One region of the Arthrobacter sp. PvP103 genome, then DNA from elsewhere that is predicted to be linked to it. Evidence: riboswitches for the same ligand, from Rfam matches in the RefSeq annotation. Region 1 holds a riboswitch; each other region holds the start of a gene.

Region 1 (5,240 bases):
CGTCCTGGCTTTTCACTGTTGCCTCCAAACTCAAAAATTCGGTTGCGGTGCCACCGCACGGTCCCACCGACGGTGGCTCAAGACCCTTGGCGGGACACCCCTAGCGCGGTGGCATCGTCCCAAGTATCCACGTCATCCGTGGCACCGGCGGGGACGGTAACAGTCCGCACGTCAAGCCTAGCAAGGAGGGCGAACACTGAAGCTCCTGCAAGCCCCCCGCTCCTGTCCATTTCGTCTACGGAACGTTGTAGCGCGGCTGTGCTATAAAGGCCTGCGAGGGGTTGTTTGCGGCCGTCAGGGGAAATGGACATGACACCATCCGGCCCCGTGGGGTCCGGGCCATGGTCCGTAAGGGCGGCCCTAAGGGCGGCAACCGCCTGATCCGCCTTGGGCATGTCGCAGGCCAGAATCAGCGTCATCGCGGCCCGGAGCGGACCGCGCGCCCGTTCCAGTGCCGCCAGACCCGCAGCAATAGCCGCGGCAGGTCCCGTAAAGGCAGGCTCCTCGCGGCAGGTAAGGACACCGGCAGGCAGTTCGCCGGGATCCGGGCCCACCACCACGGCGGCGCCAGCTCCGGCAGCCGCCGAAAGCGACCGCGACAGGAGGGTGGCGCCGTCGTACATCAGCTGGGACTTGGGCACGCCACCCAGCCGCGATGACCGGCCGCCCGCCAGGATTAAGGCATCAAACTCCACAAGGCAAGCCTAGCCATTGAGGCGGGTCTGCGCAGGGGTGACGCCTCAGGCGGCGGATTCTGGCAGAAGGAAAGGGTCCCAAGCGGGGGTGGGCTTTTCCAGCTCCTTGATCTGCCAGATGGTGCCGTGCGGAGGCGCGGGCACGAACCTGAGCTTCCAGCCCATCTCGGCCGGCGTGTGGTCGCCCTTCACGTTATTGCACCGAAGGCAGGCGGCCACAAGATTTTCCCAGGAGTCCGCACCGCCCCTCGATTTCGGGTGGACGTGGTCAATGGTGTGTGCTGCCTTACCGCAGTAGGCGCAGCGGTGGGCGTCACGGCGCAGGACGCCCCGGCGGCTCACCGCGGTGGTTGTGTTGTACCGCGGCCGGATGTAACGGTTCAGGAGAATCACGGACGGGCGGCCCAGAATCTCCTGCGGCCCGACGACAGGATCGTCGCCCTCGGCCACTACGCTAGCTTTTCCGGTCAGCACAAGAACCAGCGCCCGGCGGAAGGTTACAACCGCCAGCGGTTCATATCCAGCATTAAGAACGAGAGTGCGCATGCACATACCTCTTCACGGCCGCACCCGTCAGGGGCTCGAGGGCCGGCTGCCCTCTGCTTGTCCGGGCTATGGATCGACAACACAAGAGTAAACACTCAAGTGGCCGATCACCGAATCGGTCCTTTACCATACACCCCGTGTCGGCAAAAATTCACCTGCCGGAAACGCAGAAGAACCCCTGCCCGGAGGCAGGGGTTCTTCCGGCAAGCGTCAGCTGGAGGCTTTAGCCGCCAACGCGGATGAAGACCGGGCCTGAGCCGACGTTGACGCTGAACAGGGAGGTGGTTCCACCGTTCCAGCCACCGTGCACGGCCTGGCCGTTGCCGACGTATACAGCGATGTGGGCCATGCCCATGCCGCCGTTCTCGTAGTATGCGAGGTCGCCCGGCTGTGCCTCGGCTGCACTCACGGTGCGGCCCAGGGAAAGGTAACCGGCCGGCCAGCCGTGGTAGTTGATGCCTACGGCTGCAAGCGCGTTGGTGGCGAGGGCCGTGCAGTCCTGGGCAACACCGAGCTGGGCGTAAGCCGCAGCTGCGATCGAGGCGCCGTTTCCGCTGGCAGCAGCGGGGGCCGCCGGGGCCGCCGGCGCTGCCGGGGCGGATACGGTCTCTGCAACGGCAGCCGGAGCGGCCGCGGGAGCAGCTTCCTGGACCTCAACAACCGGCTTCGGAGCCTCAACGACCGGAGCCGGGGAGGTGGAAACAGCCGGCTTCTCGAAGGAGATGGCGATGCTGGATGCAGCCGAGATGTTGGCCGGAGCGGAAGACTGGACTTCCAGGGTGGAAGCAGAGGTTGCTTCGCGCTGAACATTGGTGTCGGCAGCGTTGGCTGCGATACCGCTCGTCAGGACCAGACCGGAGGCAGCAGCGATAACCGCAGCCTGACGGCCCATGCCACCGGCGTTGTCGCCGACGGCCTTGGCAATGACAGCAAGCGAGTTGGTCTTAGTAACCTCGGCGCGATGCCGTGCGATGGCACGTGTAGTCATTAGTTCTCTCTTTCGTTTTCCTCAGACTGCATGGCAGGCCGCGGTTTTTGGACGCTCCGGCATCTTGGGGGTAAGCCGGAACGGCCCGAACAGGGTTTTTAGCGAAGAACGCGCGCTTCAGCGAAGGGAAGCGCGTGTTTTAGCGAAGCGTGTAGAACGCAGAAGTGCCCGTGGCGGACACAGCGTGCAGGAGAGTGCCCTGCGAGGGGTTGAGCGCGCTGATCATCATGCCGTTGCCGACGTAGATGCCAACGTGGGCGCCGCCGTTTTGCATGACAAGATCGCCCGGCGCCGGTGTGGCGGTAGGCGTCATGGCTGTCCATGCGTTGGTGCGGGGGATGCTGATGCCGGCCTGCGCGTAAACCCACTGGGTGAAGCCTGAGCAGTCCCAACCGCTGGGAGTGGTGCCGCCCCAGACGTACGGGCTGCCGATACCGGTGTAAGCGATAGCAGCGAGGCCCGATGCTGCTGCGGAAGATGCGGCGTCAGCAAGCTTGCTTGCCTTGGCCTCTCCGGCAGCCTCAGTGGAGGTCTCGCTGGCGTCCGTACCGGTGGACTGTGCCCGAACGGTTTCAACCTTGGGCGCTGCCTTCGTGGTCACTGCCGGACGCTCGAAGGAAACAGTCGCTGTCGGTTCTGCAGTTACGGTCAGCTGGGCCGACTGTGAGCCGGACTCCGTCGAAGCGGAAACGCCCAGGTTGGTATCGGCGGCGTTTGCCGGCATCCCAACACTAAGGATCAGTCCGGAAGCAGCTGCAATGACAGCCGCCTGGCGACCTACGGTCCCGGCGTTGGCAGTAACAGCCCTGGACACGGAGTTCAACGGGTTCGTACGAACCGTTTGCGCGCGGTGGCGCGCAGAATTGTGACGTGTAGACACGAAGGTAGCCTCTCCCAATGCCTACGAGGTGAGCTGTCGGATTCGGATGGGAGTCACCCGGCCGCTCGGCTTCCTGGGAAGCGTTGCGACTTAACCCCAAGGTCTTCTTGCGAAGACCAAAATTGGTTCCCCCGCCTCTGCCAGACGATGTAATGCGAACGGACCTTGAGCGGTGGCAGAGTTAGGCAATCCACTCAAGAGCGCCAACTTCGGAAAAGTTGGCGTGCTCTAAACGGTACAGGAATTCCGAACGAATGTCACATTCAGGTCACGGCATGTCACAGGGATGCGAGAGTGACCCATCGTTTGGATCAGAGCCAGCCGAGCGGGTCGACGACTTCGCCGTTGACCATCACTTCGAAATGGAGGTGGCAGCCGGTGGAGGCGCCGGTGGTCCCGCTGAGCGCCACCACATCGCCGCGGTTGACCTTCTGGCCGACCTGGACACTGGACGACGAGAGGTGGTTGTACGTGGTTTCCAGGCCGTTGCCGTGGTCAATCACCACACGGTTTCCACCGCCGTAGGGGTGCCAGCCGGAGAAGGTCACGGTTCCGCTGGCGGCAGCAAAAACGCTCGTGCCGCACTGGGCCGCGTAGTCCTGGCCGCGGTGGAACTCGCCGGCTCCGCCCGTGATCGGGCTGACCCGGAAGCCGAAAGGTGATGCGGTGACCATCTGTTCCAGCGGCGCGCCCAGGCTGCCGGTGGATGCCGCGCGGGTGATGGTTCCGGCTGACTGCGCGCTCAGCAACTGCTTGAGCTTGCCGTCCGGATCCCCCTTGGTGGCTACGGTGGTCCGGTTGAAATCGATCTTGGCGCTGGCGGCCGCGGAGACCTCCGGCTGGGCCGCGACTGATGCGGCGGCGGTATTTGCCGTGTCTGACGTGGCGACCATGGGGCTGGTTGACGGGACGGTCACGGTGAGGACCAGTCCGGTGGCGGCTAGCGCAATGCCTGCCTTCTGACCCACGCCGCTCGCCGAGGCAAAGTCCGTCACCTGGCTGAACAGGCTCCGGCGCCGGCGCGCATCACGGTGTGCGTCGCGCGGCCTGACCGTCATTACGGCTTCGGCCACGGGGTACTCCGAAGCGGGACCGGTCGCCCTGCGGCGGCCCCTGACGGTCTGCGTGGTCAAGAATTATCCTCTCTGGGAAGCCTGCGGAGTTAGCTGTCGGATTCGGGTCAGAGAGATCAAAGACCCGGTCCGCCAATGCAAGGCATCCGACACAGGGGTATCCCAAAGGAATCCTTCGTCGGAGGTGCTTTGCCGCTGACGGACTTCACCCCAAGGCCGTCTTGCAACGGCCGGTTGTGGTTCCCCCGCCTCTGCCAGGAGGTGATTCGTACCGTGATCCGCTGGCAGAGCTCGGCTTCGGATCAGGTAACGCTTTAGTATCGGCGCTAGTCCTCAACTATAGGTGATTAATCAGCGCGGTAATAATTCCGTTATCTGCGTCTCAGTGCGTTGTAGGTGGTCCTACAAGGTGCGCGGTTAGCGGACCGTAACAAATACGTGAGCTGCCACTTCGGGCGGCAGCTCCAGTGCACCTTCGATCTCGGGTACGCGCACCGAGATGTACTCCCCCACGCGCTCCAAGGACAGGGATGCCCCCGGACGGATGCCGCCTTCATCAAGCTGCACCAGCAGCTCCGGCTCAACCTGAATGGGCTCGGCCAGGCGGCTCACGGTAACGCGCGAGTCGACCCCGTATCCGGCCATGGCGTCAAGCAGGTTCACCACGCCGTCGGTAAACGCCGGAGCGGGCTGGCCGCCGAGTGCCGCCAGGCCGGGAATGGGGTTGCCGTATGGGGAAACCGTGGGGTGGTCCAGAAGCTCAAAAATGCGGCGCTCAACCCGCTCGCTCATGACGTGTTCCCAGCGGCACGCTTCGTCATGGACATACGCCCAGTCGAGGCCGATGACGTCGGCGAGGAGCCGCTCCGCAAGGCGGTGCTTGCGCATGACTTCGGTAGCCCGTTTCCGGCCCGTTTCGGTGAGCTCAAGGTGCCGGTCGCCCGAAACAACCACCAGTCCGTCGCGTTCCATCCGGCCAATGGTCTGCGAAACGGTGGGTCCGGAGTGGCGGAGCCGTTCGGCAATCCGCGCACGGAGAGCAACGATGTTCTCTTCCT
Region 2 (5,240 bases), 2.9 Mb from region 1:
GGACCACATCTCCGTCGGCGGCTGGAAAGTGCAGGTCCACCGGGTGCTGCACGCCGTCGAGGACCATTCGTGAGAGCACGCCCGGAAGCCCGTAGCAGTGGTCCCCGTGAACGTGCGTGAGGCAGATCCGCGTGATCTGGCTGGCTGAAACGCCGGCGTGGATCATCTGCCGCTGAGTGCCTTCACCGGGATCGAAGAGCAGCCCGTCGCCGTCCCATCGAAGCAGGTAGCCGTTGTGGTTTCGGGTCCGGGTGGGGACCTGCGAGGCGGTTCCCAGGACGACCAGTTCACGCATGGGACTGAGTGTCTCACGTAGCCGCGGCACGCGCTCGCAGGCAGCACACGGGCACCGGTGCCCGTGTGCCAGCGCGCGATATTAGGACAGAATAGTCGGGTGACCGATGCCTGTGACTTCGTGGATGCCTCGCTGCAGCGGGAGAGTTCCTGGCTCAGGGCGGAAGAGGCGCACGCCCGGCTGGGCGACCGCCTTCAGTTCTACGGTGCATCCGTCGGTGCTGTGCGGGGGACCATCCGTGACATGCTGCGCCGCCACCGTGACCTGGTGCACGACGACATCACCGCCCTTAGCACCGAGCTGTGGTCGGTTCCCGTCTTCGAACGCCGCCTGGCGGCGGTTGTCCTGCTGCAGTCCCGGGTGGCCCTGCTCAACAACTCCGACCTCACCCGGATCGAGGGCTTTGTGCGGGAGGCGCAGCTGGGTGAGCTGGTGGACCCGCTCGCCGTCGACGTCGTCCGTCCCCTGGTGGCGGCGCTGGAAGGACAAGCGGGGATGCGGGCACGCGCTGTGCTGGAGCGCTGGGTGCGGGATCCTGATCCGTGGCTGAGGCGCGCGGCGGCGCTGTCGCTTGCGGACGCCGCTCAGCCGCCGGCCCGGCGCTCCACCACCGCGTAGGCCCTGCCTTCCAGGAACTCCCAGTCTGTAACCACCATGAACCCGAGGGCGCTGACACGGTCGTTGAGAACCAGGACGTCAAAGCCGCCGTCCCGCGGCTCGGCGTCCCACGTCGCCACATGCAGTTCCTTGCCCTCGAGGATCAGGAGCTCCGTGTTGACGTCGAAATCCTCCGGCGGCTGATCGCTCAGCTGGCAGATCGCCACGCAATAGTGTTTCACCACGTATTCCGCTTCACGCGGGTTCTTACGCAGGGAAGGCGTTGTTGTAGCGGTAGAGGAAAGCAGCCACCTGGTCACGGTTGACCGGCAACGCGGACCGGTAGGTCCTCGTGCCGTCAGCCTCGGTCCAGCCGGTGGAGATTCCTTGTGACGCAAGCCATGAGATCTCTTTGAAGAATGCGGTTTGCGGGGAAATGTCCGCGAAGGGAGATACCCCCGGCGTGTAAGCCGGGCTTCCGGCGAAGCGGTACACAAAAGCGGCGACCTGATCCCGGTTGACGGCCAATGTTGGCCGGTAGGTCCTCGTGCCGTCAGCCTCGGTCCAGCCGGTGGAGATTCCTTGTGACGCAAGCCATGAGATCTCTTTGAAGAAGGGGGTCTGTGGCGTGACATCCGTGAAGGGCGATGCGCCCGGCGTGTAGGCCGGGCTGCCGGCCAACCGGTAGAAGAACGCCGCCATCATGTCCCGGCTGGCCGCAGCGCCGGGACGGAACGTGCGAGTCCCGTCGCTTTCGCGCCAGCCGACGGAAATGCCTTGGGTGGCCATCCAGCTGACCTCGGTGTACAGCGCCGCGCCCGGCGGCACGTCGGCAAACGATATTGGCGACGGCGACGGCGACGGCGAGGGTGTCGGGGTCGGCGACGGTGAAGGCGACGGCGAGGGAGGCGGTGACGATACGGGGGACTGGCCCAATGCCTGCGCCACTGTACGCACCGACGTCGTACCGTTTGCTGTCCGCGCGGCCAGCCACGTGACGAACTCTTTGAACAGCGCGGGGCTGATGGACAGCGACGGATCCGTTCCGTTCGCAATCTCGTGGAACGTCAGCTGCAGCCAGCCGCCGGTTGTCTCGGCGTTGGTGACTGTCGCCTGCAGGTCCGCCAGGGTCCATGTGGCGGCCACCTGGTCCGGCGCCTTGGTGACCATGGGTTCCTGCGGCGGGAGCGTTTCGGCGACGGGGCAGTCGGCGCAGCTGGCGGGGGAGCGGATGTCGCCGAGGCCACGGGAACTGCTGTACCCGCAGCCGCTGACGGCGTTTTGGGCTGTCTGATTCACCGCCGCGAAGGGGTAGGCGAAGTTCCGGACGGTGAAGCCCCAGGCCTCGAGGGTCGACTTGCTGTTGCAGGCCTCCGCGCTGGCGGCCGCTGCGCTGAGCGTTGTCATGTCCGGGTGGGTCACGCTGTGGCCGCCGATCTCATTGCCGTCGGCCACGAGAGTGTTCAGGTTTGCTTGGGTGAGGAACCCGGACTGGCCCACGAAGGACGTGGTGATGAAGAAAGTTCCCACCAGTCCGTGGGCTTTCAGCTCCTGCGCCGCGGCCAACTGGCTGCCGAGGCCGTCGTCGAACGTCAGGCTGACGATGGTTGGCGCCGCAGCCTTCGAAGTACCAGCCACGCCCGCCACTGTGCTGACAGCAAGCAGCAGAGCACCCAGGACTGCAACCCAGCGCCTGCCGTGCCGGCCTTCGGCCAATGGTTCAGGGGGATCCGCCACGCAACGCGCGGGCTTGCGGACAGGCTGATTCGACCAACGCATGATGCCTCCAAGCGTGTGAGTCCCCCCGCAAGAACATGCACGTAGACTACGCCTCGCGGCGCCAAGGCAAAACACTCGACTTTGATTGCCGCAGTACCCGAGTACACAGCAGCCGAAATCTGCATCCCGCCCTTGGTCCGGCAGCGCGTTACTCAAATGTGACATCGCCCGAGAGGCACGCGTACGGTGGAACGGTGCCGGTTATCTCAGATACGGGCACTCCCGGGCGGATTGCCTAACCCTGCCGCGGTCCGGGATCCGATCGAAACCATCCGGCAGGGACGGGGAAACCACTTTTGGCCTGCAGGATTCTTGTGCAGGTCTTCGGGGTGAAGCCGCACGCCGTCCGCTGAGCGGATGGCAACTGCGGCCGGGTGTCTCCCATCCGAATCCGACAGCTAACCTCGCAGGCATCGGGAGAGGTTACTTCATGTCTTCACGCAAACTGCCCGCTCATCATCCGTCAACAGCGCCTGCAGGGCGCTCCGGGTTCCCAACGGCCCGCGGCAGGAGCAAGGTTGGCCGCCAGGCCGCGGTAATTGCGGCGGCTTCGGGCCTGGTCCTGTCCAGCGGGATGGCTGCGCAGGCCGCCGAGGCTCCCGCGGAACGCGACTCGGCACCGGCATCCGGCCTCGATGCCCAGGCCCAGGTGGGTGCCCCGCTCAGCGCGGACTCCCACGTCAGGATCAGCTTCGAGCGGCCGGACGTCAGCACCACCCCCGCTCCGGTCGAAGTGCCGGTTGCAGAGCCCGCCCCGGCAGAAGCGGCGGCCCCGGCGGCAGCTCCGGCACCGGCCGCGACGCCGGCGGCCCCTGCCGTTTCCGTCCAGGTCCAGGCGGCTGCGCCCGCCCCTGCCCCGGCTGCCGGCGGCGTCAATGACGCCATGGTTTCTGCCGCCTATGCCCAACTGGGCATCACCCAGGACTGCACCGCCATGGTGGAAAAGGCACTTGGCTCCGCAGGCATTCCCGTCGGCGACCTGGGACCCATGCAGTTCATGAACTACGGCTCAGTGGTGGGGGAACCCCAGCCCGGCGACATGGTGGTGCAGTCCGGCCACGTGGGCATCTACGTCGGCGACGGACAGGTGATCAGCGGCGGCATGAACGGCGTCAACGCCACCGTCACGCACCCGTTGTCCTGGCTGACGGCCACCGGCGGCGTGACTTTCGTCCGCGCCGGAGCCTAGCCTTCCGTCCCGTTCTCGCCGGGGGCAGGGAACAGGAGGACAGGCCGGTGATCTGCTGCCTTGGGGGCAGCCGGTCACCGGCCTTCCCCGTCGCCACGTATCCGCCCGGGGTTTCAGGGCGGGGATATCTCGATCTGAACCGTGCCCTCGCCCTCTGCGAATTTGATGCGAAGGACCGCATCGCGCGTGTCCGCCGGGATAGTGAAGCGGACATCGCCCGATTTGCTTGCATCGCCAGCCACCAGCTCGTTCAGGCCGGAATCGGGGGAGTGGCTCACCCCGCTCGCGTTCAGCCTGAATGTTGAGTCCCAGAAGTTGATGTCGTACCTGCCGTGGTTGGTGCATCTGAGCATAAACGTCACCGCGATCTTGCCGGACACATCAGGGCGGGCACGGGCACCGAGAATTTCGTATTCGACGTCGGCAGCCCGGTAGCGGCGTTCGGCGGGCAGGGCCACGGCCCATTCCGGGCTGTTAGCGGCGCCGGACCCGGCACCCGACGGCGGCACGGTGCCGTCCGGTTGTGAGGACGCGCCGGCGGCGGAGGAGCCTGCCGTTGAAGCTGCGGGCTTGCCGGCGTCGAACATCCCAAGCTGCCCCAGGCCGAGCAGCAGCCCCGTCACAGCGGTGATCACCGCTGCGGCGGCGGTCAGCAGACCGGGCAGCGTAGCCCACCAGCTGGTCGGTTTCTCCTCCGCCATAGCAGCTCCCCCCTCGGTCCCGTGCCAGGGTCAAGATCCGTTGTATCCCAATACTCCTGCCAGGCGGCCACCAGCGCCAGATGCCGGCCGGCGCCGCATAGGCGCCCGGCCTGAAACCCCCGTCCTGCCAGTGCGGAACGGCCCTGTTATCCCTGCCCCGACACTCGTACTCTGGTTCTTGGAGGTGATTGCCATGAAGGCAACCCAGGGAGACCGGATCACTATCCGGGGCAAGACGGTCGGATCGGCGGAGCGGCACGGCCAGATCATTGAGGTCCATGGCGCTGACGGAGCGCCGCCCTACGTGGTGCGTTTCGACGACGGCCATGAAACCACGGTCATTCCCGGCGGGGATTTCATTGTGGACAGGATCCACCCGCAGTAGGGAAGCTGCTGTGCACCTGGGCTGCCAGACGCCGCCTGGCTGCTATTCGGCGGCCTTGGCGAACACTGCGGCGCTGACGAACTCGATGCCCGTAAAGGGCTCGTCTCCCTCAACCCATGCATCATGCCCTGGCGGGATGCTGTAGGAGTCATCAGCGGCGATGGTGATCTGGCTGCCGTCAGAAGTCTGGACCGTGAGCTTGCCGGAAACGCAGAAACCAACGTGGCTGAGCTGGCACGAATCGGTCTGGACGACGGGCTTGATGCACTCGGACCAACGCCAGCCGGGTTCAAA
Region 3 (5,240 bases), 150 kb from region 1:
CCGCGAAGATCGGCGAGGGCAGTCTGGAAGAGGTCCACACCGGCGTCGCCACCGTCCCTCCAGTCCACCGGGACCTCGTGCACGCGGAGTCCGCATCTTTCGGCCAGGACCAGCAGTTCGGTGTCAAAGAACCATGCGGTGTCGGCCGTGTGCGGCAGGATGTGCCGGGCAACATCTGCACGGATAGCCTTGAAGCCGCACTGCGCATCGCTGAAACGCGCACCCATCAGCGTATGCAGCAGAAAGTTGTAGCCGCGGGAGATGAACCCCCGCCACGGTCCGCGGACAACACAAGAAGATCGTGCCAGCCGCGACCCGATCGCCAGGTCCGAGTGTCCGGAAAGAAGCGGGGCGACCAGGGGAGCGAGCGCAGCGAGGTCGGTGGAAAGACTCACGTCCATGTAGGCCAGGACGGGGGACGGCGAGGCCAGCCACACGGTGCGGAGCGCGTTGCCGCGTCCTTTGGAGGTTAGCCGGACCACCGTGACCTCGCGTAGTTCCCGGGCCACTCGCTCGGCGGCCTTGAGCGTGCCGTCGGTGCTGGAATTATCCGCCACCGTAATCCGGAACGGGTAGGGAAACGTGCCGGCCAGATACCAGTGGAGTTGGCGAAGGGACTGCTCCAGGCCCTGTTCCTCGTTGTAGACCGGGATGACTACATCCAGGACGGGCGCAGCGGTTCCTGTCACGCCCGTCATCCGCGTATCTATGGGGGCCCGGCGGACGTGACCCGGCCGGAGGAACGTCGGATCGGGAGGACCCGGCCTGGGGTCGACGGCGGCCTGCGGTTGCGGGTGCAGCGGGGTTCCCGTGGCCAGGTCTGTGAGCGTCATGGTTCAACTATGGCGCCGCCGCATATGAAGAATTTAGGCCGAAGCTGTGCAGCTGCTGTGGGCCTTGCCGGGTGCGGATAAGGGCAAGGGAACCGGCGACAGTGCGCCCGCCGTCTTTGGTGGGAGCACCGCCGCCGCGGTTGGGTGCGTTATGGCGCGAGTACTTCGCAGACGTCTATGACCCTGCCCGGTCCAGAGTATCTCCGGAGTTCCGTCTGGAAGTCCCCGGCAACGGCGAAGTTGAAGTTGCCCGATACGAGGACGACGCCGGAAACGTCAGGTCCGGTCTTGTCAGTATCGGCGAATGAAAGGAGGTTCCTGCCGGTCGACTTGAATTCGACGCTGGTGGGATCTTCGGCATTTGGCACAAATTGGATGTGTGAGGCGCCCGTGATGACGTAACTTACGGTCTTACCGTTTGCAGTTAGGGTCACGTTGAGGTTCGGGGCTATTGAAATGACTCTGTCACCCGGGATGACGATGTCCTTTACGCGGCCAGTTACGGTGGCCTCGATGTCGAAGCCACCGGCGGCTTGGCCGCAGTGGAAGACGTAATTGGTCTGAAGCGGTGGCTGCGGCGGGCCCGAAGGGGCGGCGGCGGCCGGAGCGGCGGCCGCGAAGATTGAGGCCAGAACGGCCGTCGGAACTAACCATTTTTTCATTCTTGTGCTCCCTGCATCTTGATGACGGCGCTGGGGCCGGCAGCCGCTGGGAAGACAATTGAAAGCGGCGGCGACCAACAGTCACTCGTCGACCTTGTGAAAACCTTGTGGACCCGAAACGGGGCGCGAAGGTCCCCGGGGGTCCAGGAGGAAGCAAGAACGCCAAGACGGCCGGAGGCCCCGAATCCAAGCATGGATTCGGGGCCTCCGGCGTTGCGAACCAAGGTGGCTACAGGTGCCGGTCTAGTACCAGTTGTTGGCGTAGTGGAAGTCCAGGGCGCCGCAGGGGGAGCCGTACCGTTCCTTCACGTAGTTCAAGCCCCAGTTGATCTGGGTGCGGAAGTTGGTCAGGTAGTCGGACCCGGCGCTGGCCATCTTTTCGGCCGGCAGCGACTGGACAATGCCGTACGCGCCGCTGCTGGCGTTCGTGGCAGTGGTCTTCCAATCCGATTCCTTGGTCCACAGCGTGGTGAGGCACTGCATCTGGTCAGCCGCCCAGCCGTACGTTCCAAGCTGGGAGGCTGCATACGCCTGGGCAGCTGCGGGATCGTCCACGGCTACGGGCGGCGCCGGGGCAGGAGCCGGTTGGGGAGCCGCGGCAGGTGCAGGAGCGGGGGCGGCTGCAGGCGCTTCCGGTGCCGTCTCCTCCGACGGCTTCTCACCGGACGACTGCGCGTTCACGCTGACGGAGGACGGCGCGGGCATGGCGGAAACGAGGATTTTTTCGAACGCGAGCTTCGATTCGGCGTCGGCAGTAGTTGCGGCGCTCCCTGCGCCCGTTGCCGATGTTGCAGGGCCGACGGGTTCGGAAGCCTGGCCGGCGGCGCCGACACCAATCAGCACGGCGCAAGCGGTGGTTACTACTGCGGCCCGGCGGCCGGAGCCCTGCAGGCTGGCAGCGAACCGGGACAGCGGGGACACCTTGGCGGCTGGTTCGGCGCGGTGGCGTGAGCGTTGCGCAGGCGCTGCGGACTTGCGGGAAGCGGGCTCAGGACGTACTTCTGGCGTGGATTTAGTCATGGTTGCCTCTCGATGCCGGCGGAGTTAGCTGTCGGGTTCGGATGAGGTCATCCGGCCGCACGGAACTTCACGTGTCGGCTTCACCCCAAGGGCGGCTATGCAGAATGCCCGGAGACCTGGGTCCCCCGCCTCTGCCTGATCATGAGGAAATCCGGGTAGCGGCAGAGTTTGGCGTCCATCCGGATATGCGGCCGGAACGGTGGCCGCACTCTAAAAACCGTACAGGAGTCCGGCGCTTAAGTCACATTTCGGTAACGAGGGTCACGACGGCGGCGCGTTGGCTTGCGCGTTCGCCGAAGCCGGAAGCGGGTTTGCGGTGCCGCTAGGCTTCCGGTAATTCCCCCGGGAGCCGCAGGGCAAACTCGGTGCGTCCCGGGCGTGAATTGACCTCCACGGTTCCGCCGTGCGCCTCCACGATCGACTGCACGATCGACAGGCCCAGGCCACTCGTGCCCTCGGCAGCCGCAGCGCGCGTGCCGCCGGAACCAGAAGCAGAACCTCCCGGACTGGTTCGCGCCGCATCCGCCCGGGCAAAGCGGGCGAAAACCCGGTCCACAAACTCCGGCGGGATCCCGGCACCGTTGTCCGTTACGGTCACCACGGCGCTGCCGTCGGCTGACCGCATCACTCCAGTGACCACGGTAGTGCCCGGTTCCGTGTGCTTGCGGGCATTGGAGAGCAGGTTGGCGATCACCTGGTGCAGCTGCCTGGCATCCCCGCGGACCACCACGGGCTCTTCCGGAAGCTCCAGCTGCCAGATGCGGTCCGGTGCCATGACCTTCTCGTCGCTGACGGTTTCCACCGCAAGCTGCGTCAGGTCCACATCGCTGATCTTTAGCGGCTGGCCTTCGTCCAACCGGGCCAACAGCAGGAGGTCCTCCACCAGGGTGGTCATCCGTTCAGACTGGCTCTGCACCCTGGCCAGCGACTTCTGGCCGTCCGGGGTGAAGTCCTCGGTCATGCGCATGAGTTCCGTGTAGCCGCGAATGGCGGTGAGCGGCGTGCGCAGCTCGTGCGATGCGTCGGCCACGAACTGGCGCACCCTGGTTTCGCTCTGCTGGCGGGCTTCCAGCGCTTTGGAGACGTTATCCAGCATGAGGTTGAGGGCATGCCCCACACTGCCCACTTCGGTTCCGGGGTGCGCGTTCGACGGCGGCACGCGGACTGCGAGGGCCACCTCGCCGGCGTCGAGCGGCAGTTTCGAAACCTGCGTGGCGACTTCGGACAGTTGCTCGAGGGGTTTCATGGTGCGACGGATCAGCACCGTTCCGGCAAGGCCGATCAGGATCAGGCCGCCCATCGACACGATCACCATCGTCCATACCAAAGAGTTGAGCGTGTTCTGTTTTTCGTTCAGGGGGAGTCCGGTGACAATCACGTCCCCGTATGGCGCCTGGACTGCCACCAGACGGTAGGAGCCGGTGGACAGTGCCCGATCGACGGGCGTTCCGTCGGGCTGGAGTGCCAAAAGAATCTGGTTATCCTCGGGGGAGAGGGACGCCACGGTGGCGTCTTTGGCGAGGAACCCGGCGCTGCTGACATTCCCGTTATCTATGCGCGCGATGAGCGTTCCGACGCCCTGGCCCGGGCCTTCGAACCCGTCCTGCCTGCCGGACGGGTTGCTGGGCCGTGGCCGTCCTGCCTCGTTCGACAGCCGTGAGGCCTGCCCCAGCCGTTCATCGAGCTGCCTGGTCAGGAAGGAATCCATGGAGGCATAGCTGAACAGGCCGATCGCGCCGCAGATGGCCACAAGGAGTGCCATGGCCACCAGTACCAGCCGGGTGCGCAGGTGCCAGGTCGACGGATCAAGCCAGCGGCGGCGGTCTTTGCGGGTTACGCCGGAGAGTGTGGGCACCGCTCAATCCGCCGGTTTGATGACGTATCCCGCGCCGCGGACGGTGTGGATCATGGGCGGGTGGACGGCATCCACCTTTTTTCGCAGGTAGGAAATGTAGAGCTCCACGATGTTGGCCTGGCCACCGAAGTCGTAGTCCCATACGCGGTCCAGGATCTGTGCCTTGCTGACCACCCGCCTGGGGTTCTCCATGAGGTAGCGGAGGAGTTCGAACTGGGTGGCGGTCAGCTGCAGTTCCTCCCCGGCCCGGGTCACTTCGCGCGTGTCAATGTTGAGGACGAGGTCGCCCACCACGAGTTCGGCGGTGTCCATGGCGGCGACTCCGGAACGCTGGACCAGCCGGTGCAGGCGCAGGAGCACCTCTTCCATGCTGAAGGGCTTGGTGACGTAGTCGTCCCCGCCGGCCGCCAGGCCAAGGATGCGGTCCTGGACGGCGTCCTTCGCCGTCAGGAAGAGCGCGGGCACCTCCGGCGCGAAGGCGCGGATCCTGGTGAGCAGCTCGACGCCGTCGAACCCGGGGAGCATCACATCCAGCACCAGCACGTCCGGGCGGAATTCCTTGGCGAGTTTTACAGCATCCGGGCCGTCTCCGGCGACGGCAACGGACCAGCCTGCCATCCGCAGGCCCATGCTCATGAGCTCGGAGAGGCTGGGTTCGTCGTCCACCACCAGGGCACGGATGGGGGAGCCGTCCGGGTGGGTGAGCTGGGGAAGGTTGTTAGTCATGGAGTGCGAAGTGGCCATGGGACAACTCTCCGATCTGCGGTTTAGCCGGCGCTATGGGGATCCTGTGGGCCAGCTGTGAATCCCAGCCTAGCGAGCTGAACGCAGGGGCGGGCCATCCATGGGCTGCCCGGCGGGGACCGGCTG

Evidence for each region. A riboswitch is a leader RNA that binds a small molecule or an ion and turns the genes downstream of it on or off. The one in region 1 is predicted to bind cyclic di-AMP.
Region 2: it holds a riboswitch for cyclic di-AMP, as region 1 does, so the genes downstream of both, JOE41_RS01590 (NlpC/P60 family protein) here and JOE41_RS15070 (C40 family peptidase) in region 1, are expected to answer to the same signal.
Region 3: it holds a riboswitch for cyclic di-AMP, as region 1 does, so the genes downstream of both, JOE41_RS14420 (hypothetical protein) here and JOE41_RS15070 (C40 family peptidase) in region 1, are expected to answer to the same signal.

What each region holds. Positions count from the first base shown of each region.
Region 1 is NZ_JAFIBQ010000001.1:3,256,988-3,262,227, reverse strand. It holds gene JOE41_RS15090 (DUF6457 domain-containing protein) at 1-16, opposite strand, end outside; gene JOE41_RS15085 (molybdenum cofactor guanylyltransferase) at 78-695, opposite strand; gene JOE41_RS15080 (HNH endonuclease) at 741-1,241, opposite strand; gene JOE41_RS15075 (NlpC/P60 family protein) at 1,465-2,229, opposite strand; gene JOE41_RS15070 (C40 family peptidase) at 2,369-2,953, opposite strand; cyclic di-AMP (ydaO/yuaA leader) riboswitch at 3,114-3,307, opposite strand; gene JOE41_RS15065 (M23 family metallopeptidase) at 3,421-4,242, opposite strand; cyclic di-AMP (ydaO/yuaA leader) riboswitch at 4,246-4,489, opposite strand; gene JOE41_RS15060 (metal-dependent transcriptional regulator) at 4,600-5,240, opposite strand, start outside.
Region 2 is NZ_JAFIBQ010000001.1:342,227-347,466, reverse strand. It holds gene JOE41_RS01610 (ribonuclease Z) at 1-295, opposite strand, end outside; gene JOE41_RS01605 (DNA alkylation repair protein) at 395-913, shown strand; gene JOE41_RS01600 (hypothetical protein) at 880-1,134, opposite strand; gene JOE41_RS01595 (polysaccharide deacetylase family protein) at 1,160-2,671, opposite strand; cyclic di-AMP (ydaO/yuaA leader) riboswitch at 2,922-3,098, shown strand; gene JOE41_RS01590 (NlpC/P60 family protein) at 3,102-3,860, shown strand; gene JOE41_RS01585 (hypothetical protein) at 3,974-4,561, opposite strand; gene JOE41_RS01580 (DUF1918 domain-containing protein) at 4,755-4,946, shown strand; gene JOE41_RS01575 (cupin domain-containing protein) at 4,989-5,240, opposite strand, start outside.
Region 3 is NZ_JAFIBQ010000001.1:3,105,040-3,110,279, forward strand. It holds gene JOE41_RS14410 (dolichyl-phosphate beta-glucosyltransferase) at 1-833, opposite strand, end outside; gene JOE41_RS14415 (hypothetical protein) at 983-1,495, opposite strand; gene JOE41_RS14420 (hypothetical protein) at 1,739-2,515, opposite strand; cyclic di-AMP (ydaO/yuaA leader) riboswitch at 2,515-2,699, opposite strand; gene JOE41_RS14425 (HAMP domain-containing sensor histidine kinase) at 2,838-4,370, opposite strand; gene JOE41_RS14430 (response regulator transcription factor) at 4,374-5,114, opposite strand.